Regions from separate parts of the Leuconostoc sp. LN180020 genome, predicted to be linked through region 1. Evidence: predicted binding sites of a transcription regulator. Region 1 holds the regulator's gene; each other region holds the start of a gene.

What was found. The regulator HrcA, encoded in region 1, represses chaperone genes, less so after heat shock. The targets are predictions, from matches to a motif close to TTAGCACTCNNNNNNNNNGAGTGCTAA.
Region 2: groES (co-chaperone GroES) is a predicted target of HrcA. The motif match lies at 1,875-1,901, and genes of this name have one in related genera.
Region 3: FAZ25_RS05435 (ATP-dependent Clp protease ATP-binding subunit) is a predicted target of HrcA. The motif match lies at 4,533-4,559, and genes of this name have one in related genera.

What each region holds. Positions count from the first base shown of each region.
Region 1 covers NZ_CP039736.1:1,240,947-1,248,941, reverse strand. The annotation lists gene def (peptide deformylase) at 1-102, shown strand, start outside; gene FAZ25_RS06380 (DnaJ C-terminal domain-containing protein) at 152-1,039, opposite strand; gene dnaK (molecular chaperone DnaK) at 1,132-2,976, opposite strand; gene grpE (nucleotide exchange factor GrpE) at 3,062-3,631, opposite strand; gene hrcA (heat-inducible transcriptional repressor HrcA) at 3,649-4,677, opposite strand; gene ribF (riboflavin biosynthesis protein RibF) at 4,805-5,755, opposite strand; gene truB (tRNA pseudouridine(55) synthase TruB) at 5,752-6,660, opposite strand; gene FAZ25_RS06350 (PTS sugar transporter subunit IIA) at 6,647-7,162, opposite strand; gene FAZ25_RS06345 (aminotransferase class I/II-fold pyridoxal phosphate-dependent enzyme) at 7,178-7,995, opposite strand, start outside.
Region 2 covers NZ_CP039736.1:856,829-864,823, forward strand. The annotation lists gene FAZ25_RS04560 (ImmA/IrrE family metallo-endopeptidase) at 1-61, opposite strand, end outside; gene FAZ25_RS04565 (helix-turn-helix domain-containing protein) at 45-425, opposite strand; gene FAZ25_RS04570 (helix-turn-helix transcriptional regulator) at 579-791, shown strand; gene FAZ25_RS04575 (YitT family protein) at 1,139-1,777, shown strand; gene groES (co-chaperone GroES) at 1,928-2,212, shown strand; gene groL (chaperonin GroEL) at 2,288-3,907, shown strand; gene FAZ25_RS04590 (flavodoxin) at 4,044-4,454, shown strand; gene FAZ25_RS04595 (DUF3290 family protein) at 4,566-5,009, shown strand; gene FAZ25_RS04600 (DUF421 domain-containing protein) at 5,006-5,650, shown strand; gene FAZ25_RS04605 (prenyltransferase) at 5,696-6,583, shown strand; gene FAZ25_RS04610 (LacI family DNA-binding transcriptional regulator) at 6,603-7,589, opposite strand; gene FAZ25_RS04615 (hypothetical protein) at 7,655-7,900, opposite strand; gene FAZ25_RS04620 (glycoside-pentoside-hexuronide (GPH):cation symporter) at 7,919-7,995, opposite strand, start outside.
Region 3 covers NZ_CP039736.1:1,046,055-1,054,049, reverse strand. The annotation lists gene FAZ25_RS05470 (amino acid ABC transporter substrate-binding protein) at 1-39, opposite strand, end outside; gene FAZ25_RS05465 (amino acid ABC transporter ATP-binding protein) at 39-677, opposite strand; gene FAZ25_RS05460 (amino acid ABC transporter permease) at 681-1,322, opposite strand; T-box leader at 1,496-1,719, opposite strand; gene mreD (rod shape-determining protein MreD) at 1,762-2,289, opposite strand; gene mreC (rod shape-determining protein MreC) at 2,289-3,146, opposite strand; gene FAZ25_RS05445 (rod shape-determining protein) at 3,225-4,232, opposite strand; gene FAZ25_RS05440 (hypothetical protein) at 4,323-4,496, opposite strand; gene FAZ25_RS05435 (ATP-dependent Clp protease ATP-binding subunit) at 4,659-6,722, shown strand; gene FAZ25_RS05430 (YiiX/YebB-like N1pC/P60 family cysteine hydrolase) at 6,775-7,296, opposite strand; gene FAZ25_RS05425 (adenylosuccinate synthase) at 7,326-7,995, opposite strand, start outside.

The DNA.
Region 1 (7,995 bases):
TTTCAACATGAAATTGATCATTTACATGGTCACCTCTACTATGACCATATCAATCTAGATGCGCCATGGCAAGTTGATGACGATGTCAAATATATCGATTAATAAAAAACACATCCTTTTAAAAGGATGTGTTTTTTATCATGCAAACAACTTATAACTTGTCGAAAAAACTTTTTCTTTTTGTGCCATCAGTTGCTTCTTGAAAAGATTCCAAAGCTTTCTTTTGGTCACGGTTTAGCTTTGTTGGTACATCAATTTTCACAATGACATATTGATCACCATTTCCTGTACCGCGTAAACGTGGAGCTCCTTTACCACGCAAACGGAAACGTGTGCCCGTTTGTGTGCCTGCAGGAATTTTTAAATTCACATCCCCATGTACTGACTTAACTTGTATTTCATCACCAAGAGCCGCGCTGACAAAGCTAATTTTGTGTTCAAGATAGATATCAGCACCGTCACGTTCAAAGCCGTCTTTAGAAGCCGACACTTGGAAGACAACGAACAAGTCACCACGTGGGCCGCCATTCATCCCCTCTTCACCCTGGCCTGCTAACCGCATCTGTTGCCCAGTTTCAACACCTGCTGGCACCGTCACTTTGATTTCATGCGGCCCATCACCACGATTGAATTTAATAACTTCTTCTTTACCAAATACCGCTTCTTCAAAGCTTAAGTGCATACGGTATTGTAAATCTTGTCCTTTGCGAGGTCTGTTAGGGTCAAAACCACCGCCAAACATTTGGCTGAAGATATCCCCCAAGTCGGAAAAGTCGCCAAAGCCACCTTGCTGTTGGTAACCACCAAAACCACCCTGTCCTGCACCAGCTGGACCGAATTGATCATATTGCGCACGCTTTTGCTCATCCCCTAAGGTTTCAAAAGCTTCTTGAATTTCTTTATATTTTTCTTCAGCCCCTGGTTCATGGTTAATATCAGGATGATATTTTTTAGATAATTTACGATAGGCTTTTTTAATATCATCTTGACTGGCATTTTTATCAACACCAAGACGATCATAGTATTCTGTGTTATTCAATGATCTGCTCCTTTTCCACATTATGTACACAAACCGCATCCATCAGAATGCGGTTTGTTTTGTGCTAACTATATATTAAACAACGCGATTAATTAATCTTTCTTTTTTGAAGGATCAACTTCTTCAAAATCGCCATCGACTGTCTTGTCATCCTTTGGCTTAGCTTCACCTTCTGCGCCTTCTTTTGGTGCAGCTTGTTGATAAAGCTTCATGGCCAATTCTTGAGCAGCCTTAGCCAATGCTTCTGTCTTAGCCTTTAAGTCTGTCAAATCAGCGTCTTCAGCTGCTGCATCTTCCTTAGCCTTCTTCAAAGCTTCCAAAGCCTCTTGTGTCGCCTTCTTATCATCATCACTCAACTTGTCGCCAGCTTCTTCAAGCGTTGCTTCAGTTGAGAAAATCAATTGGTCAGCTTCGTTACGTGTATCAACAGCTTCTTTCTTCTTTGCATCGGCTTCTTCATTAGCCTTAGCATCATTCATCATCTGCTCGATTTCTTCTTCAGAGAGACCACCAGCAGCTTGGATTGTAATCTTTTGTTCCTTTTGTGTACCCAAGTCTTTAGCTGATACTGACACAATACCGTTACGGTCAATGTCAAATGTGACTTCAATTTGTGGTACACCACGCTTAGCAGCAGGAATATCTGACAATTGGAAACGGCCCAAAGTCTTGTTATCAGCGGCCATTGAACGTTCACCTTGTAGGACATGGATATCTACAGCGGGTTGATTATCAGCAGCTGTTGAAAAGACTTGTGACTTTGATGTAGGGATTGTTGTGTTACGATCAATCAATTTCGTGAAGACACCACCCATTGTTTCAATACCCAATGATAGTGGTGTGACATCTAGCAATACGACATCCTTAACATCACCAGTAATAACACCACCTTGAACGGCTGCACCAAGAGCAACAGCTTCATCAGGGTTAATTGAATGGTTTGGTTCCTTACCTGTTAACTTCTTAACTGATTCTTGCACAGCAGGGATACGCGTTGAACCACCGTTCAAAATCACTTCATCAATGTCTGAGAATGACAAACCAGCATCCTTCAAAGCGTTCAGAACTGGTTGTTCTGCCTTTTTAATCAAATCAGCAGTCAATTCATTAAACTTTGCACGTGACAAAGATGTTTGCAAATGCAATGGTCCTTGATCACCAGAAGCAATAAATGGCAAATCGATTTGTGCTTCGTTAGCTGAAGACAATGTCTTCTTTGCTGATTCAGCGGCATCCTTCAAACGTTGTAATGCAAGCTTATCATCCTTCAAGTCAATGCCATTGTCTGCCTTAAATTGAGCAGCTAAGTAATCGATGATCTTGTTATCAAAGTCATCACCACCAAGGTGTGTGTCACCATTTGTTGACAAAACTTCGAAGACACCATCACCCAATTCTAGGATAGACACATCAAATGTACCACCACCCAAATCATAAACAAGAATCTTTTCATCCTTGTCTAGCTTGTCCAAACCATAGGCCAAAGCTGCCGCTGTTGGTTCGTTAATAATACGTTCAACTTCCAAGCCAGCAATCTTACCGGCATCCTTGGTTGCTTGACGCTGTGCATCATTAAAGTAAGCAGGTACTGTGATAACAGCCTTTTCAACCTTTTCACCTAAGTAATCTTCAGCATATCCCTTGATATATTGCAAAATCATTGCTGAAATTTCTTGTGGCGTATAATCCTTACCATCAGCGGTAACTTTGTAACCAGCCTCACCCATGTGTGACTTAATTGAAATAATTGTGTCTGGGTTTGTAATTGCTTGACGCTTAGCCACGTCACCAACTTGGCTTTCACCGTTTTTAAATGATACAACAGATGGTGTTGTGCGACCACCGTCTGGATTTGTAATAATTTTTGGTTCGCCACCTTCTAATACAGCGACGGCTGAGTTCGTAGTTCCTAAATCAATACCGATAATTTTTGACATGAATTTTTCTTCCTTTACTATTAAAATGCATTTGCTTTTTAAGGTGTAGTGCGTCAAGCTGAATCACCATATACATATATTTACGTTACTTTGCAACAGCTACCATAGCTGGACGAAGGACACGATCCTGAATCATATACCCTTTTTGAAGTACCGTAGCGATTTGATCTGAGGCAACATCGTCTGATGCCACACTTTGAATTGCCTGATGCTTTGTTGGATCAAAAGTTTCACCTACTTCACCTGTAGCAGATATACCATTGTCCCGTAATGCTTGCACTAATGTTCCTAATGTCATTTCGACACCAGTTTTAATTTGTTGGGTCACTGCATCTTCAGATTCAACCTGAAGCGCACGTTCCAAGTTATCAACAGCTGGTAATACGGCACCTGCCAATTTTTGACCATCATATTTACGAACAGTTTGAAGTTCACGTGCATGACGTTGCTGAATATTTTGAATCTCTGCCTGTGCACGTAACAATTTGTCTTCAAGTTCTTTAACGTCACTTTGAAGTTGCTCAATCTCAACTTGTTGTGGGTCAACCTCTGCTTCTTTTTCCAAAGTATCTACATCTGCCTCAATTTGTTCAGTAACAGTTTCGTCATTGATTTCTTCAATATTTTGCTCTGTTTCCTTTTGTTGCTCTTTCACGTAAGTGCCCTCCTAAATTATGTATATTCAATCATTTTTTGCGTTAACGCTTCGCCATAAGCATCAATTAGTAAGATATTTCTCGCATATGGCATACGGATTGGTCCGAGTAATGCAATCACACCATCTCCTTGATTAGGTATTGTAAAGCCACGTGTAATTAAACTAAATGACTTTAACAGTGGTTCATGAATTTCTTGTGATATTTTAACAACCGTGTGTGAGCCCAGTGTCTGAGCAACGTTTCTGATATCTTTGGCTGATTCAAGGAATTCTAATAATCGCTTTAAATCAGCTTTATTATTGAGAGATTCATCAAAATTCAGTACATTCAAGCGACCACCAATATGAACTTGATCACCAACTGAACGTGAGAGAACATCCCCAAATAATTGTAAGAATGCGCCTGGTGTCTTAATGACACGACTCATTTGCGTTGGCAATTCATCAGATTGCATCATTTGCAACACTTCTAAGACTGGCCGACCAGTCATCTGATCATTAATATACTTTACCATGCTATCTAGAGATGATATTGCTAGTTCGCGAGGTAATTTAAAGGTTTGACTTGTCACTTTACCATCGCTTGTAACTAGTACAGCAATCAATTGTTGGTTCTCGAGGGGCACTAAGCGGAACCCTGATACTTTAATGTCGTGACGCTGTGGCTTCAATATAATGGCAGTTGCACCTGTAAACTCTGATAACGTGCGTGCTGACTCATCTAATAAATCATCTATTTCATGAAAATTACCACGAAACGACTGTATTACCATATTAACGTCATGTTCAGTCACGCTATGATTAGCCATTAAATGATCTAAATAGTAACGATAACCTGCGCGCGACGGTACACGACCAGCCGAAGTATGTAATTTCTTAATTAATGATACAGATTCTAATGCGGCCATTTCATTACGAATGGTTGCCGAACTTACTTTAATATTGAGCTGTTCTTGCAAACTTTTAGAGCCAACAGCTCGTGCTGTTTGTGTATATTCATAAATGATGGCACTTAGGATTAATTTTTGCCTATCTGTTAGCATACCATCACCTCCACTTTAGCACTCAATACTTCTTACTGCTAACACCTATAATAATACACCTTTCTCAAAAAAAAGCAACCTTTTTAGCACTCTTTTTATCAGAGTGCTAAAAAACACTTGATTGCTATCAATCAAGTGTTTCAAAATAGGTACGCGTTGCCACTTTATCTTTTTCAAGTTGTGCAATTAAATCATCAACCTGATTAAATTTAACTTCGCCTCGTAAATGATGATGCCATGCCACAGTGACATCTTCACCATAAATTGCTTGGTTAAAATCTAAAATATTTATTTCGACTGTTATCGGACGATTGTCGCCGAAAGTAACATTTCGACCAATGCTTGCCATGCCAATATGCCATTGACCAGCAATGCTAATCTTGACAGCGTAGATACCAATTCCAGGTAACCACTCTAACTCAGGCGTTAAAACATTTGCCGTAGGAAAGCCTAGTTCTCGGCCTCGGGCTTCACCATGAACAACAATGCCCGTTGTAAGATAAATGCGCCCCAATTGGCGATTGACTGTTTGCATGTCACCAACACATAACGCAGAACGAATCTTGGAAGAACCTATTTTTAAGCCTAAATCATCAAACTCCGGCACAATAATGACGTCAAAACGAGATTTGGCATAAATTGCTAAGTTAGCCATATTAGCCTGATTTTTATCACTACCATATAAATGGTCAAAGCCAGCCACAACTGCTACTGGATTTAACTGCATCAACACCTCATCAACAAATACCTGTGGTGATAAACCCGCTAGTTGAGAAGTAAACTGCATCTTGTACATTTCCGAAACACCTAATGTTTCAAGTAATTGCGCTTTCTGCTTTACAACTGTTAAGTATTTTAATGGTTCGGTTAATGCTTTGAATGCGACACTTGGATGTGGATCATAAGTCAACACTGCTAGCGGTACACCTAAAGCATTTGCTTCAGCCTTAGCTCGCTTAATGACAGCTTGATGGCCTAGGTGTACGCCATCAAAAAAACCCATAGCGACAACTTGGCATACCGGCTGTTTGAAATTTTGAATTGGATAATGTAATGTTGTTGTTTTAATCATTGTCATTTATTATTGAAAACATAACGTGAACGCCATTCACCAGTATTTTGATTATAAGCGTAAACTGCTTTCACTTCATCCTGATATGTTAATTGCAAATAATTATCATTGGCAGGCCACTGTGTGATAACCTGCCCATTTTTAACGGCAAACCATTCATCATCCGTCAAAGGCTTTATTGGCCAATTCAATAACTTAGAAATAGGAATTACTTTTTCTAAAATTGCTGTACGTGGCCAAGTCATCACATCGTTTAACTCAATGGCTTGCGACAACGTCATCCCGCTACCCATCACGCGTTCTAAACGTGTCATGGTTGCTGGCATGCCTAATTGACGACCAGTATCAACTGCTAGTGTTCTAATATAAGTTCCCTTTGAAACTGTCGCCTCAAAGTCAAATTTTTGTTGCTGATGAGCATAGTTCACTAATGATGTACGGTGAAAATCATAAATATGAGCTTCTCGAATTGGACGAGTTACAGTTTCCCCGGCTCTAGCATATTCGTAAAGCCTTTTTCCGGCCACCTTAACAGCCGAATACATTGGTGGAACTTGTTGAATCAACCCGTTTAGCGACTGAATAGCTTCATCAATCTGTTGATCACTATACGGCACAGTAATTGCCTTTTCAGAAATGATTTCACCACTTAAATCCTCAGTCTCTGTTGCAAAGCCCAAGGTAATATCACCAACATAACGCTTAGGACGTGACTGTAACTCATCAATAAGTTTAGTCGCTTTACCTAAGGCAACAACTAAAACGCCTGACACACCTGGATCAAGCGTGCCAGCATGACCAACTTTTTTTTGACCAATAGCACGTCTAACTTTTGCCACAACATCAAATGAGCTCACACCTCTTGGCTTATTGATGACAATAACACCATCTACTTGGTCATTGGCTAACATCGGTGCTCTCCTGATTTTGCCAAACATTTTGTCCAGCATAAACAGCCCCATAGTTGACATGTGGAACAATTGTTTCTTCGAACAACACATAGATATGCACTTCTGGATTTGTCGCGTGTGTTGTACCAATCAAATCACCGGCATGTAGTTGTTGTCCTGTGCCATAAGTTGCCAAATGGGAGATTGTGGTATCATTTGTTTGCAATTTTACTGTTACTTGTTCATGATGAACGCTTTGTATCGTAACAGTTTGTGCATCTGAAGAAACCACAATACCAGAAACTGGTGACATGATAGTGTTACCATTTGGCACCATCATAAAACCATTATGGCTATTGATTTGGTCCTTATCACCGGTGATTTGTTGCAATTGACCTGTTACCGGTGCAACAACAACCGGCAATTCTGACTTACGCGCAATATGTGTTGCATTCATTTGCCCAGTGGTTCTAACTCTCTGGTGTCTGTTGTTTTGATTAAATAAATTTTGCCACCAACTCATAAACTACCCCTCACTCTATTTTTCACGTAAACGCTTCACATACGCTGTGATTCTTTTCATGCCTTCATCTAAATCTTCATCCGAAGCAGCGTAAGATATACGGATAAATGCTTTTGCTGACTCGCTAAAGCCAGAACCAGGGATTACTGCCACCTTTCCCTCGCGGGCAAGGTTTAAGGCAAATGCATCACCATCATCTCCCAAATCTACTGGCAACTTGGCAAAAATATAAAAAGCCCCTTCTGGTGTCACCACATCAAAACCAAGTGCCTTTAACTGTGGTAAAATGCGATCTCGTCTGGCCTTATAAGCTGCTCTCATCAACAAAGGTGTATCCTTGACATCGCGCAAGGCCACCACAGCTGCATCTTGAATAAAAGTTGGGATAGCAAAAGTCAAGGCCCCGTGAACTTTTTGCATCTCTAAAATCATCTGCTTTGAAGCCAAAATGAAACCGACACGATACCCTGTCATAGCATGTGACTTAGATAGGCCGTTAATATAAATCGTCTGCTCAGGTATGATTTCTGCAAATGAAACATGCGCTTGGTCATAAGTCAATACAGCATAAATTTCATCAGAAATCACCCAAATGTGATGCTTTTTAAAGGTAGCTGCTAATGCCATAACCTCTTCACGAGAGTAAGTTACTCCTGTTGGATTCGTCGGATAATTCATCAATATGGCGCGTACTGGAACTGTAGCCTTTTCTACGGCTTCATCAACCATTTCTGGTGTCAGCTTAAAACGATGTGCTGTCGTGTCAATTGCAATTTTTTGGCCATAAGCCAATGCGAGCGACGTGAAGTATGGCCCATAGGCAGGTTCAGGCA
Region 2 (7,995 bases), 380 kb from region 1:
CAAAATATTCTTGAATCGCATCACTTTTAAATGAAGGTCGCTGCTCAGTATTTTTTAGCATCAGGTAATGTTTTTAAAATAGAGAGAATAGCTTGTCGATATTCTGGTGATAGCTCTTTACCTTCAAAAGATAATAGCAGTTTATCGTTATCAAGTTGTTCACCTAAGTCAATTGTGTAACGATCAGTTTTATCATTTTCATGGGTAGTGATACCTGCTATATCTAAAATTTCGTTCTCAGAAATTCTTAGACCTTTAGCAATTTTATAGAGTGTTTCAACCTTAGGTATATTTTTATTACCATTCTCAATTTGAGATAAGTAGGCAGGTGATATGTGCCCTTGGAGTGCTGTTTGACGAACAGTAAAATGCTTTTGCACGCGTATTCTTTTAATTTCTAAACCGAAAATTTCTTTAGATATCATATTATCAATTGTTTTCCTTGTTGCAATGTATTATGTACAACTATAAAGCAAACAATAAACAAATGTAAAACAAATAACTGAAAAAACGTTTGACGATGTGATACAGCGACTGTATAATAACAACATAGTAATAATTAAAAAAGGGGCAATATTGTGGCATTAACATTGAAATTTAAAAATCCGGAACAGGTCAAAGAAAAGATAGCCATGCAAGGTGAGACAATTGCTGGATTTTCAAGACGAATAAGCGTTAATTACTCGCTGATGGTTGAATATCTAAATACCAAAAAATTTCCATCACCACCAACAGCCAAAAAGATAGCGGATGGGCTAGAAATGGCTATCGGGGATATTTTTTCGATTTAATGTTTACTAAAGTAATACAAAAGCGGTTAACCGCTTTTTTTATTTGAAAAAAATACCATTATTCGTATAACCGTATAACAAGATACCATGTTTTAAAGGAACACATTGTGACGTGATAATGTTTAAAAAATAGAAATCCCTTTTTTGATATTAATGGCCAAAAAATACAATGATTTTAAAAAATTAAGATGTTAATATAAGCACTAGCTATAATCAAAGGGTGGTGTCAAACGAGTAAACTAGTGATTTCGCTAGCTAATAGTGCGTAAATATTAGCAAGTAAAGTAACGTTGTGACAACCTATCAAGGGGGAAAAATGGAAAATAAAAAAGAACATTAATATCATTATGATTGTTTTAGCAGCTGTGTTTCTTGATCGAGGGACAACTGCCAGAATAACATTTGGTAGTCTTATCTTACCAATTCTTTTAAAAATCACACCTAGTGAACAAGTCTTAACAGATAGAACCTTTTCTGTGCTTGTGGGCGGTACTATTTTTGCTATTGGCGTGGCATTATTGTATCGTGTTGATGCATCGAGTGGGGGTACAGCAGTGCCGCCAATGATTTTAAAAAAATATTTTCGTATTGCGCCAGCTGTTTCATTGTTAGTTATTGATATGGTTGTCTCGTTAGGTAACTTAGTAACGGAAGGGATCGAAGCATTATTATTAGCTTTCTTTTCTTTGATGATTACCGCAGTTGTCATGAATTATATTGAAACTGGATTAGATAGACGCAAGATGGTTTATATTACAAGTAATCATCACATCAATGCAGTTAAAGACTATTTATCAGAAAATGAGACTGGTTATACAGCAATGGATGTTCGTGGTGGTTATACTGGTGATGGTCGTGAAATGTTAATGGTTATTTTAGATAACCACGATTATAATCGTTTAATTCGCGGTGTGCACCAAGTTGATCCAGAAGCATTTATGATAGCTTATGATATCAGTGAAGCACATGGTGGAACTTTCTTATAGAGAACAATTACCTAAGCAGATGAAGTCATTTTCTAATGATGAAAATGTGCTTTTTTTATTGACAATTCATGGTAAAGTGCTATACTTAAAATTGTAATTAGCACTCATTGTAAAAGAGTGCTAAAACTTAAAAATCGGAGGTATTGTCTCATGTTGAAGCCATTAGGTGATCGCGTGATTATTGAAGTAACAGAAGCTGCAGAACAAACAGTTGGTGGCATTGTTTTAGCTAATAATGCCAAGGATAAGCCAGTCACAGGTAAAGTTGTGGCTGTTGGTTCAGGCTATGTTCTAAACGATGGTTCAAAGCAAGACCTAACAGTTAAGTCTGGTGATCAGGTCTTGTTTGATAAGTATGCAGGGCAAGAAGTATCATTTGAAGGGGCAGATTATCTGGCACTTCATGAAAAGGATATTGTTGCGATTGTTGAGTAACAACAAAAGAGACGTAGTCACTTTTTAAGTGAATTCAAAATATAACGATAAAAATTCTAAAGAGGTATTTTAACAATGGCTAAAGAATTAAAGTTTTCAGAAGATGCACGTGCTAAGATGAAGGCTGGCGTTGATAAGCTTGCTGACACAGTTAAGACAACAATTGGTCCTAAGGGCCGTAATGTTGTTTTGGAACAGTCATACGGCGCACCAACGATCACAAATGATGGTGTAACAATTGCTAAAGCAATTGAATTAGAAGATCATTTTGAGAATATGGGCGCTAAACTAGTCGCTGAAGTCGCCTCAAAGACAAATGATATTGCTGGTGATGGCACAACAACAGCAACGGTTTTGACACAAGCAATCGTTGCAGAAGGCTTGAAAAACGTCACAGCTGGGGCTAACCCAGTTGGTATCCGTACGGGTATTGAAAAGGCAACTGCGGCTGCTGTCGCAAAATTGCATGAAATGTCACATACAGTTAATACAAAAGATGAAATTGCTCAGATTGCTTCAATTTCAGCGGCTAATGAAGAAGTAGGTGCTTTAATTGCCGAGGCAATGGATAAGGTTGGTAATGACGGTGTCATTACCATTGAAGAATCAAAGGGTATTGAAACAACACTCGATGTTGTTGAAGGTATGCAATTCGATCGAGGTTACATGTCACAGTACATGGTAACTGACAATGACAAGATGGAAGCAAACTTGGATAATCCATACATCTTGATTACAGATAAGAAGATTGGTAACATTCAAGATATTTTGCCTGTGTTACAAGCTGTTGTTGAGCAAGGTCGTGCGATGCTAATTATTGCTGATGATATCACCGGTGAAGCATTACCAACACTTGTACTAAACAAGATGCGTGGTACATTTAATGTTGTTGCGGTTAAGGCACCAGGATTCGGTGATCGTCGTAAAGCACAACTTGAAGACATTGCTATCTTAACTGGTGGTACGGTTATTACCGAAGATCTTGGATTGAATTTGAAAGATGTTACAATTGATCAGCTTGGACAAGCAAGCAAGGTTAATGTGACAAAGGACAACACAACGATTGTGGAAGGCGGTGGTGACAAAGCAGCTGTAGCAACGCGTGTGGAAACAATTAAGCAACAAATCGCTGAAACAACTTCTGACTTTGATCGCGAAAAGTTACAAGAGCGTTTGGCAAAATTGGCTGGTGGTGTTGCCGTCATTAACGTTGGTGCAGCAACCGAAACTGAACTCAAGGAACGCAAGTATCGTATCGAAGATGCTTTGAACGCAACGCGTGCAGCTGTTGAAGAAGGTTTCGTTGCTGGTGGTGGCACAGCGCTTGTTAATGCCATTTCTGCTGTAGAAGCTTTGTCAGAGGCTGGCGATGTACAGACTGGCATTAACACAGTGATTAAGGCGCTTGAATCACCAGTACGTCAGATTGCTGAGAATGCTGGCCTTGAAGGCTCAGTAATTGTCAACAAGTTGAAAGATCAAGACGAAGGATTTGGTTACAATGCGGCAACTGATGAATGGGTTGATATGATTGCCGCTGGTATCGTGGATCCAACTAAGGTAACACGTTCTGCCTTGCAAAATGCAGCCTCTGTCTCAGCTTTGTTGTTGACTACTGAGGCGGTAGTTGCTGAAGAACCAAAAGATGAAACACCTATGCCTATGCCACAAGGTGGTATGCCAGGCATGATGTAATGAAGTGATACAGTCAAACGATAACCTTTTTGATAGGGTTTATCGTTTTTTTGTGAATTGATAAAGCTTCAGGGTTGCGGTATACTGTCATAGAAACTAATTAAGAGTTGCCAGCGAGCAATCATTGGAGGCGTATATGATTATTTACTTTTCACAGGGTGGGCATACGAAAAAGGTTGCAGAGGAGATAGCCAACAAAACAGGCGATCGCTTATATGCTATCGAACCAGTTGTACCCTATCCAAGTAGTACAATATTAGCAACGCCACGTATTACTAAGGAAATTGCTACACAGAGCATACCAGAAGTCAAAAAAGCGCCGACAGATGTGTTATCAGATGATACGATATATCTCGGTTATCCAATGTATGGCATGGACATGGCACACGCTATGCGCGGATTTTTGGCAGTAAATGATTTATCCGGAAAGACGATTAAGCCTTTCATAACGAGCGGAACAAGCACCGTTAGTATGAGTCTCAAAACGCTCCAACAATTAGCCTCAAATAGTGTTATCGATAACAGTTTTGATCCTAAACAGTTATAGAAGTGTTTTTTAATTAAGATGAGTAAAGCGCAGCTGTTTGTAATAAACATAAACTGCGCTTTTTATTGTTGTTTGAATTGTTTTAAAAAGCGGTCGGGGGAGAGATAGATTGTGAATTTTTATAGTGTTAATTTTTTAAGTCAGAATGCTAACTTGAACGATACGATTGTCATTTATACTATGGTAGTTGTTTTTGGATTAATGGCGGTTGGTGCAGTTGCCTCATTACGAAATCGTTATAATACTAAATATCGAGACTTAAGTATTATTGCATTATTGTTGTTTTTATTTTTAGCAGGTGCTAGATATACAGACTATGAACAAGCAAAGTCAAATGATACACAAGTAACGCAGATGCCTTCTTTTGCACAAAAAGTTGCTGAGACACAACATGTAAGTAAAAATGACCTCTATTTTAATCAAAAAACGATCAATGATGGCATGATTGTTAAAATAAAGGACAAGTTTTTTCGGATGACAATTAGTCCTGACCAACAGTCTTATACATTAACGCGAACTTATATTACAGCAAAGGAGATTAACTATATCAAATGACAACCTATTTTCCGATTTTAATTAAATTAGCGATTGGTTTGTTAGCGTTAATTATCCAAATTAATATTATGGGTAAAGGTAATTTAGCGCCTACATCAGCACTAGATCAGGTTCAAAATTATGTATTAGGTGGCATTATTGGGGCAGTGATTTATTCCGATACCATTACTATTTTCCAATTTACGATTGTGCTTATTATTTGGACGATGCTCGTGATGTCGTTGAAATTTGCTAAGCAACATAACAACCTTGTTAAAAAGCTAATTGATGGGCAACCACGCGTCGTGATTGAACGTGGTCAAGTTCGTGTCGATAATGTGTTACGTGCCAGTATGACGGCTGATGAATTAATGTTTAAGCTACGGACACAAGGGATTTATAAAATTGCAGACGTCAAGCGGGCTATTTTGGAGCAGAATGGGCAATTAACTGTGATAGAATTTGGTGATGATAGCATTAAGTATCCCATTATTTACGATGGCCAAATTAATGTGGATGTATTAGAGATGGTTGATAAAACAGAAGACTGGCTCAATGATCAGGTTAAGGCACAAGGTTATCAGCACATTGGCGATATCTTTATTGGTGAATTTATTGATGGTGAGGTGCGGTTAGTTGCTTATCATAAAACTCAAAGTTAGCTGACGATATTTTTCTGGTAAAATAAAAGACTAGAGGTTGAAAAAATGACACCAAAACAGTTTTTAGACTTAGTTGAGATTCGTGTTGTGATTCCTAGTGTGGCCCCTTTAATGGTCGGATTAGCCTATAGTCAGTGGCAATATGGCCGTTTAAATTGGACCAACGCACTATTACTCATAATCGCGACAGTATGCGTTCATTTAGCAGTTAATACATTTAATCGCTATGAAGACTCAAAACGACAAAAAGAAAATGAGTTTTTGCGTGAAGCAGCACAAGGTGAAGTGATTTCTAACAAGCAGGTACTGTACGTTGCTGCAGGGTTGGCATTGATTGCCGCCATTGCTGGTGTTGTAGTTGCTGTGCGTACTGATTATGTGACATGGATTATTGGTATCGTCAGCTTTTTAATTGGTTATTTGTACTCGGCAGGACCCAAACCAATTACTAATACGCCTTTTGGAGAAATTGTTTCAGGCATCACCATGGGTTATTTCATTTTTGTTGCCCAGGTATATGTCAATACACGTATGGTACCGATGCCAAGTGTATTATGGCAATGGTTTATGGTCAGCTTGCCTTTGACAGTGTTTATTGCAGAAATTATGTTGGCCAATAATATCGCAGACCATGCTGAAGATGAACGTAACAACAGACATACGATTGTTCATTATACTGGTATCGCTGCCGCAAAAAAGCTTTATCTATTTTGGGCAATATTAGCCGTGGTGGCGTTGTTGATTGTGACGTACGTTGGTTGGTTACCGGTGACAAGTTATGCAATTATTATTTTGTTACCTTTGATTATCAGTAATGCGCGTCATTTTACTGCCCGGCCAATCAAAAAAGAGACCTTCATATTGGCTATCAAAAACTTAATCATTGTTATGCTCGGTATGACAGTAGCGATTCTTGCTGGTATATTGATTTGAATTAAAAAAGTTAGACCGTTTATGGTCTAACTTTTTTTGTAGTGAAACCTTGTTGAAAAGTAACAGGCAAAGTTGTAATTGTTGCTTGGGATACGGGATGCTGTGACGCCATTTGTTCGTATAATTTTTCCACAGTTGTTTTGGCAATGGCTTCTACAGGCTGACGTATTGAGGATAAAAAAATTTTTTGGCGTTTATAAACATGCGCAGCATCAAAACCAATAATTTGGACAGTGTTGGGAACATCAATATGCTGTTGCATAAGCAGATGCCAAAAATCACTGGCATACTCATCGGCATCTGAAAATATTCCATCGTAAGCAAAATCATGATTGTGAGTATGATTAATAATGAATGCTTCAAAGTCGTTAATGAAATCAGGTGAGTCAGAGGCCAGAAAGGTACTAACTGATAGGTTATTTTTAGTACAAAAATCTTTAAACCCTTTTTCTCGAATACTAGATATATTTTTAACAGGTGCTTTAGAAATAAAGAGCAGTTTCTTGGCACCGAGCGTCTGTAATTGTTTGGCTGCTAATTGACCGCCTGCATAGTTGTCAGATACAACGAGAGGAAATTGAGGCGAAACAGGTTTTTCGATAGCCACGAGTGGAATATTAGGAGAGACAATATCAGCAATATCGGAATATGACATGGTAATAATGCCAGCTACTTTTTGCATATTAGCCATTTGAATGTAATCAATTTCATCTTCGGGATTACTATTAGAATTGCATAAAATCATTTTATAGCCAAATTGATTTAATGATAGCTGCATGTGGTAGCTCAATTCTGAAAAGAAAGGGGTGTTGACCGTTGGAATAATTAGCACAACGTAATTTGACTTGTTGGTTTTGAGCGCTCGTGCAGTAGCATTGGGCACGTAATTTAATTGCTCAATAGCTGCTTCTATTTTCAATTGTGTTGCTGGTTTTGTACGACGACCATTGATGTAATTAGATATCGACCCTCTCGATACTCCAGCAACGCGCGCAACATCATTCATATTAACCACTAGTCATACCTACTTTTATTTTCTAAAAAAACGTCTGATACAGACGTTTTGACATGTTAAGGTTGAAACCTACCTGATAGTATTTTATCAAATAATTCGGAAATTTGCTTTTGTTTCATCTGATCCATTTGACTAATTTCAAGGTGATTAAAATCTTTAATTAAATAATATGTTTCTAAGTAGAGTGTTAATTGTTGTTTGATGAACTGTGTATTCGTTGTTTTCGGCTCTTTTTGTGTATTGCGAATGATTGTCATCGCAAATTCAGTGGGATCGATTTGTAATTTGTCTTCGGATAGCATGTTTATTTCCTCATTTCATTAGTTGCTGAAGGCTGCATCCTCGGCAGCTTCTTTTTGGTGTTTTGCATTAAGTTCTTGTCGCATAATCCGTTCTT
Region 3 (7,995 bases), 190 kb from region 1:
CAACGTGTTCACAATGATTTTACGTTTCATACTGACCATTATCGTTTCACCTCCGTCGCAAAGTCGAATACACGATCAGACACTAATTCGGCAAAGAATTGATCATGTGTAATAATCATCTGCGTCACACCTTGTTGTTTTAATGTCTTAACAACCTCAGCCACTTGACGTGTTGACGCTTCATCCAACCCACTCGTTGGTTCATCATAAGCCAAAATCTGCGGTTGCATCGCTAGTGCTCGCGCAATCGCCACTCGTTGTTTTTGCCCGCCCGATAACTGGAAAGGATAGAGGGTAACTTTATCGCTCATACCTAATGTTTCCAATAATTGTTTGGCTACTTGTCTTGCTTCGCTTTTCGATAATTTCATAACACTAATCGGTGCCAAAGCCACATTGTCTAAAACTGAATAATTTGGAAATAAGTTAAAATCTTGAAAGATGAGGCCCACTTTCGCATCAGATCTAGAACCATCGACTGCTAGCACGTCATGATTTAGTTTAATTTCACCACTGTCAGCTGTTTCTAAGCCAGCTAATATTTTAATTAGGGTTGTTTTACCAATACCTGATGGGCCTACAATACTCAATACTTCACCATCTTGAACAGTTAAATCTAGTGATTTAAAAATCGTGTTATCAGCATATTTTTTTGTTAAGTTTTTAATTTCTAACATCAGTTACCTCCAAATATTCAAACGACTTTCACTTTGTTTTAGCAACACAGTCACAATTGCCGTCATCAACAGATAAATCATGCCGACTAATAGATAAGGCACTAGCGTAACATCTCTACTTGCAGCAATGTTACCAGCGCGCAGAATATCACCCAAACCAATAACATAAACTAACGACGTATCTTTCACCAGATTGATAATCTCGTTTCCAAAAGATGGTACAACAATTTTAATAACTTGTGGCAATATAATCTTAAAAAAAGTTTGTACTTTATTGAGCCCAAGAACCTTAGCCGCATCATATTGACCACGGGGTACCGCTTGTAACCCCCCTCTGAATATTTCGGCTAGATAAGCGCCATAATTAATAATAAAGGCAATAGCAGCAGCTTCAAATCGAGGAAATGTAATACCCATCATGCCTAAACCATAATAAACAAATATGAGCTGAAGGAGTAATGGTGTCCCTCGCATAATCCATATGTAGCCATTAATTAGCCAACGAATTGTAAAGTACTCCGACTTCATACCTAGGGAAACAATAATTCCTAGTGGCACAGACCCAACAATTGTTAGAAAAAACACCCCCAGTGTCATTTTCAAGCCTGATAATAAGCTGGGTAAAATATTGAGGAAATAGTTCATTTTTTTCTCCTTATCACATTTAAATATTATGTTATATATTAAAAAAGCCCTCTTGCAAAATATTGCAAGAGGACGCTCGAGCGTGGTGCCACCTCATGTTCTGACCTTGCTCACACAAAATCACTTACTCAGTCTTTGTCATAGTAGCAAAAACGCCCTCCGAGTATCACTACTCAGAGGGCGTTACCGCGGTGCCACCTCTTAAATGTATTAACCATCACTGATAATACCTCAATAAGTCCAAAGACTGTATGCGATAACGGGCACTTCCGATGCAGCCTACTTCAATTCAACTACATACTCACAGATGTGGTTCATCTGAATAATTTATTTGCTCACACTAACCGCAAACTCTCTGAAAAATTAATCAAACTACTCTTCTGCTCAACGTTTTTAATATTGACAATAATATATCCTTTTTATGCCAACTTGTCAAGTCCTATCTTAAAAACTGAAAAAGTGACCAGACGGGATAATAGCCAACTGTGGCAATTATAGTATTTAGTATTACCGTGGGCAACACTTCATACAGAAGAAAAGTGGTAACACTGATATTGGCAATCCCAATGACAAAGCCAGCAAAGTAAGTTATCAACAAATAGACGACTAGACCGATGAGAAAGATTGTTGCCCCACTTAATAAGCGTTCATCTAATACTCGCTTGAGTTGTTTCATTAAAGCTGTCGCGGCAACAAAGGCTACTGTGTAGGTCCCAAAAATGCCAGTATAATACATATCAAATAAGATACCCACTAAGACAGTGTAAAGCCAGAACGGTAGATCCGCCTCAACGTCAAACTGCACACCGTAAAATAACCAAATTAAAGTCGTCACTGGTAAAACATGCCAAGGAAAAGCAGTAAAAATACCGCCCATACCAGCCATCAAAGCGCCATCAACAAAAAGAAGTAGTACAAGTAAAACGGGATAAACAACCCTTAGCCGTGTTATTTGCCAAAATGCCATTATTTTGCTCCTAACTGAGATACAGCAACCATAACCGTGGTAATATTGCCCAAATCAGCTGCTGGTTCAATATATATACGTTTTGACAAACCGTAGTCATCCTTTGTCACACGCGCAACTTTACCCACGTACAGTCCAGCAGGTATCACACCACCTAAACCAGACGTTTCAACCAAATCACCTGATTTAATTGTGCTATCTGAGGTAACCTGTCCCATAATTAATTGATTTTTCTCTCGATTAAATCCAGTCACAATACCATTAACATCGCCACTACCACCCTTAATCGTGATGGCAAAGCGATTAGCATCTTCACTGGTGTCTGAAATTAAAGCCACTTTTGCATTTGTTGTATTGACTTCGCTAATACGACCAATAATTCCAGCACCTGACAACACTGGCATACCTTTTTTTAAGCCAGTGTTCGTGCCTTTATTAATCACTAATTGTGACTGCCAAGTTGTCGGTGAACGACTAATTGTCACAGCAGAAACTGTTTTATAGTCGGTTAAAGTCGCCTGTAGCCCTAATTGTTTTTTCAGTGATCGATTTTCTTCTTCAACGGTTTGTAGTCGCACCTTATCTTGCGCAAACTGGTCGAGCTTTGACTTTAACGTGCGGTTTTCTTCAAAAGTATCTAATAAATTACCGATACTATTGGCTGTTCGCCCAATTGCTGTCGTAGGTACCGCAATAATACGACTGACTCCCCCAGCCAAATCGTTACCAAAACGTTGAATAAAAGGCGGTGTGTTGGTACGTTTTGCTAACCAGTTAGAACCTGTGATTAATCCGATAATCACAATAAACGCAATAATCATTGTCACAACGGTACGTGAAGAAAATATTTTACGCATGTTGTTGTCCCCTTTTTCAAAAATAAAAGCGTAGCGCCAGCCGCCACGCTAATGTTAATTCTTTATCTTAATAAATGATTAATTTTGACGCATAACGTCGATTGACTTCAAGGCTTCGCCTGTGCCAATAGCTACTGCATCTAATGGTTCGTTTGCAATCAAAACTGGTACCTTCGTTGCTTCTTGAATAATTTTATCCATATCACGCAACATAGCGCCGCCACCTGTTAACACCATACCATGATCAATGACATCAGCTGCCAATTCAGGTTGCGTGGATTCCAAGGTTTCGCGAATAGCGATAACAATCTCTCTGACAGGCTCTTGAATCGCCATAGCAACATCTTCAGCAGTCACATCAATTGTCTTAGGTAAACCAGTTAACAAATCTCGACCACGCACGGAAGCATCTGGTAATGTGCGTGCAAGCGCCAGTGACGCAGCGCCAATTTCTATCTTAAGGCGTTCAGCGGTTGGCTCGCCAATTGTTACATTGTACTTATTCCGTACAAAATTGGCAATTGATTCGTCTAATTTATCTCCGGCAATACGAATCGAACGACTCGACACAATACCACCCAAAGAAATAGTAGCGACATCAGTAGTACCGCCACCCATATCCACCACCATTGAACCAGTAGGATCCATTACAGGCAAACCTGCACCAACAGCAGCGGCAAATGGTTCTTCAATAACATAGGCGTCGCGTGCGCCGGCCACACGGGCGGCATCAATCACGGCGCGACGTTCAACAGCTGTCACACCTGAAGGTACGCCAACTGTAACGTATGGTTTACCGATACGTCCACCAAGTGCCTTTTGAAGATAGTACCGAATCATTGCAACAGTTGTATCATAGTCTGCAATAACACCATCACGCATTGGCCTAATAGCTGCGATACTAGCTGGTGTACGGCCGAGCATGTCTTTTGCTTCAGAGCCGACAGCTACAACCTCATTGGTTTGCGTATTACGTGCAACCACTGAAGGTTCTCGTAGTACAATGCCTCGCCCTTCAATATATACGTATGTGTTGGCAGTACCAAGATCGATACCGACGTTTCGTTGTCCAAATGAAAATGCCACGACGCTGCCCCTTTTTACTTTTTAAAATATGCATATCTTAAAAATGCTTAACTTATAGTATTGTAGCATAAAAATCGACGATATTGCCGACTAATTTACGCGAATATATTTAACATGACCCTGCTTACTTGCAACGCCTCGTATTTTATTTTGAGACGGAAAATCACGCCAAACTTTTTGAAAGGCGGGAAAGGTTTCTGGCGTAATGGCTAATTCATCAATTTTACCATCTCTCAAATCATTTAATTGTTGTTCATAATCCATAATTTTACCTCACAATTATTATACAACATTTTCTTTTTAGCACTCTAAAAAAAAGAGTGCTAATTTTAATTGCAATTTAATCTTTAGGTGCTATACTTGAGACATAATTAAGAAAGGAAAATGTGTGCATCACGTTTTTTCAGGATCACACACGGTGATATTATGGCATCACAAGACCCATTTGGATTTGGTAACATCAATTTTGATGAGATGATGCGGGCTATGAATGAACAAATGCAAACAAGTTCAGCCAACCAGTCAACGTCAAACACAACACAAGATAAAAAAAACAAACAAAATAAACGCCCTACTTTACTCGAAGAATACGGTATAAATCTAACGCAGCAAGCCCGTGAAGGTAAGCTTGATCCTGTTATCGGGCGTGATCAAGAAATTTCCCGAACAATTGAAATTTTAAACCGACGCACAAAAAACAATCCTGTTTTAATCGGTGAAGCAGGTGTTGGTAAAACGGCCGTTGTTGAAGGCTTGGCCCAAGCCATTGTTGCTAACAAAGTCCCTGAAAAATTGCGTTCCAAAGAAGTGATTCGTCTAGATATGTCCGCCATGGTACAAGGTACAGCCATGCGAGGACAATTTGAAGGACGTATGCGTCAACTAATGAAGGAAGTGGCAAGTAATGATGATGTCATTTTATTCATCGACGAAATACATGAAATCATGGGGGCTGGTAACGCTGAAGGCGGTATGGATGCTGGCAATATATTAAAGCCAGCTCTGGCCCGAGGGGAATTTCAACTCATTGGTGCCACAACCTTAAACGAGTACCGTAAAATCGAAAAAGACGGTGCCATTGCGCGTCGTTTTCAACCTGTACAGGTTAACGAACCAAGTAAGTCAGCCACAATTACAATCTTAAAAGGTATCCAAAAGCGATATGAAGATTATCATCACGTTGCGTTTACTGACGAAGCAATAACAGCTGCCGTCGAGCTCTCAGATCGTTATATCACAGAACGCTTTTTACCTGATAAAGCCATTGATCTCATTGATGAAGCTGGTTCACGTAAGAACCTGTCAATGAAAATCGCTGACCCTAAAACAATCCAGGCAAAAATTGATCACGCTGAGAGCCTAAAGCAAGAAGCCATTGATAAAGAGGATTTTGAAAAAGCAAGCTACTGGCGCGATCAAGCCAACCAGCTAACATCACAGAAAGCGCAAGTTGAGGCGCACCCTGAAATGTTTAAACCTCAAGCAATTACAGAAAAAGATATTTTACAAATCATTGAAGATAAGACCGATATTCCTGTAGGTGCCCTAAAAGAAAACGAAGCTAATCAACTACAGACACTTGATCAAAATCTATCAACGCACATTATTGGACAAGATGATGCAGTGGCAACGGTTGCTAAAGCCATTCGTCGTAACCGAATTGGTTTAACAAAATCTGGTCGTCCTATTGGTTCTTTCCTCTTTGTTGGTCCAACGGGTGTTGGTAAGACTGAGCTCGCCAAGCAGTTAGCGCAAGAGATGTTTGGTAGCAAAGACGCTTTAATTCGATTTGATATGTCAGAATATATGGAAAAGCATGCCGTATCTAAGCTCATTGGCGCTCCTGCTGGTTATGTTGGGTATGAAGAAGCCGGTCAATTAACAGAGCAAGTTCGCCGTCACCCTTATTCATTAGTTTTAATTGATGAAGCTGAAAAAGCCCATCCTGATGTCATGAATATGTTCTTGCAGATTTTAGATGATGGTCGCTTAACGGATGCTCAAGGACATGTTGTTAGTTTCAAAGATACTATTGTTATTATGACTTCTAATGCCGGTTCAACAGATACTGGTAATACACCAATGGGCTTCAATCAAGTTGATGCGCAAAGCAGACTTTTGCAACGCCTAGAAAATTATTTCCGTCCTGAATTTTTGAATCGTTTTGATGATATTATTGAATTCCAAACACTCACTCAAAAGCATTTACTAACTATTGTTGATTTACTCCTAGCTGATATGAACGCTAATTTAGCTGATAATAATCTGAATGTCATTGTTAGCGATTCAGCAAAAGCTAAGTTAGCTGAACTTGGTTATAATCCTGCACTAGGGGCAAGACCTCTGCGGCGTGTCTTGCAAGATAAGATTGCAGATCAACTGGCAGATTACTACTTGGCACATCCAGCAAGTACCGTATTACTTGCTGATTTAGATGATGCCAATCATATTGTTATCACTGAAAATCAAGCATCTCCTGTTAAAGCATAAGAAAAACACGATTCTTAGCGACTCATGATTAGTCGTTGCGGAATCGTGTTTTTTACAATTTGTCAATAAATTTTAAATTTTTATCTTTTGCCATGGCTTCTGGGTTTGAGCCAGGCTGGTTAATTGGCACAGCAACATTTAGCTTGTCATAATAATGCTGCCAATAATCTGACACTTCTTGTTTATCATCATTAAAATGTAACGGTTGTGTCGGAAATGTAATCATACCCTGAAAGGCTAATTCTACTAACTGTGAACAATAAATACCGTCACCATCTGGATAAAAAGTTTTATTATAAGATAAACCTTCGTATGTCTTGGCTTGCGCAATCACATTCTCAGCTTGATGTTTTTGAATTTCTGGTCGATAAAGATCAGGATGTGGTGAATCCGACAAAAATTGTGCCAGTGTTTGCGTTGCCACACCATATTTTGGACTAGCATGAATAACATGTGTCTCATCAACCACAATACCAACATGAACATAATCGCCAGTTGCGGCTGCAATAGCATCATCCATGCCATCATGTTGATTTCGTACGAATAACAAATCTGCTGCTTGTAATGTTACCATTGCTTACTCACCTTCTAAGTTATAAGACATTATTGCCAAACGTCACTGAGTAAATGGGTTTCCTCAGGCTTTGGTCCCACAGCAAAGCTTAACAAGTCGACCGACAATAAATCAGAAATACGCTTTAAATAGTTTTGCGCATTAGCTGGTAATTCATCAAATGATTGCACACCAGTAATATCCTCATCCCATCCAGGTAGTGTCTCAAAGTTAACATCTAAGCCTTCAAACCATGTGTCTGATGCTGGAAAATGATGAATTTCTTCGTCTTTATAGGTGTATGATGTAGCGATTTTAAGCGTTTTTAATCCGGTCAAAACATCAAGTGAGTTAATTGCTAACTTTGTCAAGCCAGATACTTGTACCGCATGTCGCAACGCAACAGCATCTAACCAACCAATTCTACGTGGTCGCTTAGTAACCACCCCATATTCATGACCAACTTCACGAATATGATCAGCAATGTCGTCATGTAATTCCGTTGGGAAAGGGCCTTCCCCAACACGTGACGTATAAGCTTTGATGACCCCAACCACGTCTTGAATTTGTTTTGGTCCCACGCCAGCACCATTCATAACCCCACCAGCAGTAGGATTTGAACTAGTAACATAAGGATAAGTGCCATGATCAACATCAAGCATAATACCTTGGGCACCCTCAAAAACGACACGCTTTTTGTTGGCCATCATCTGACCAAGC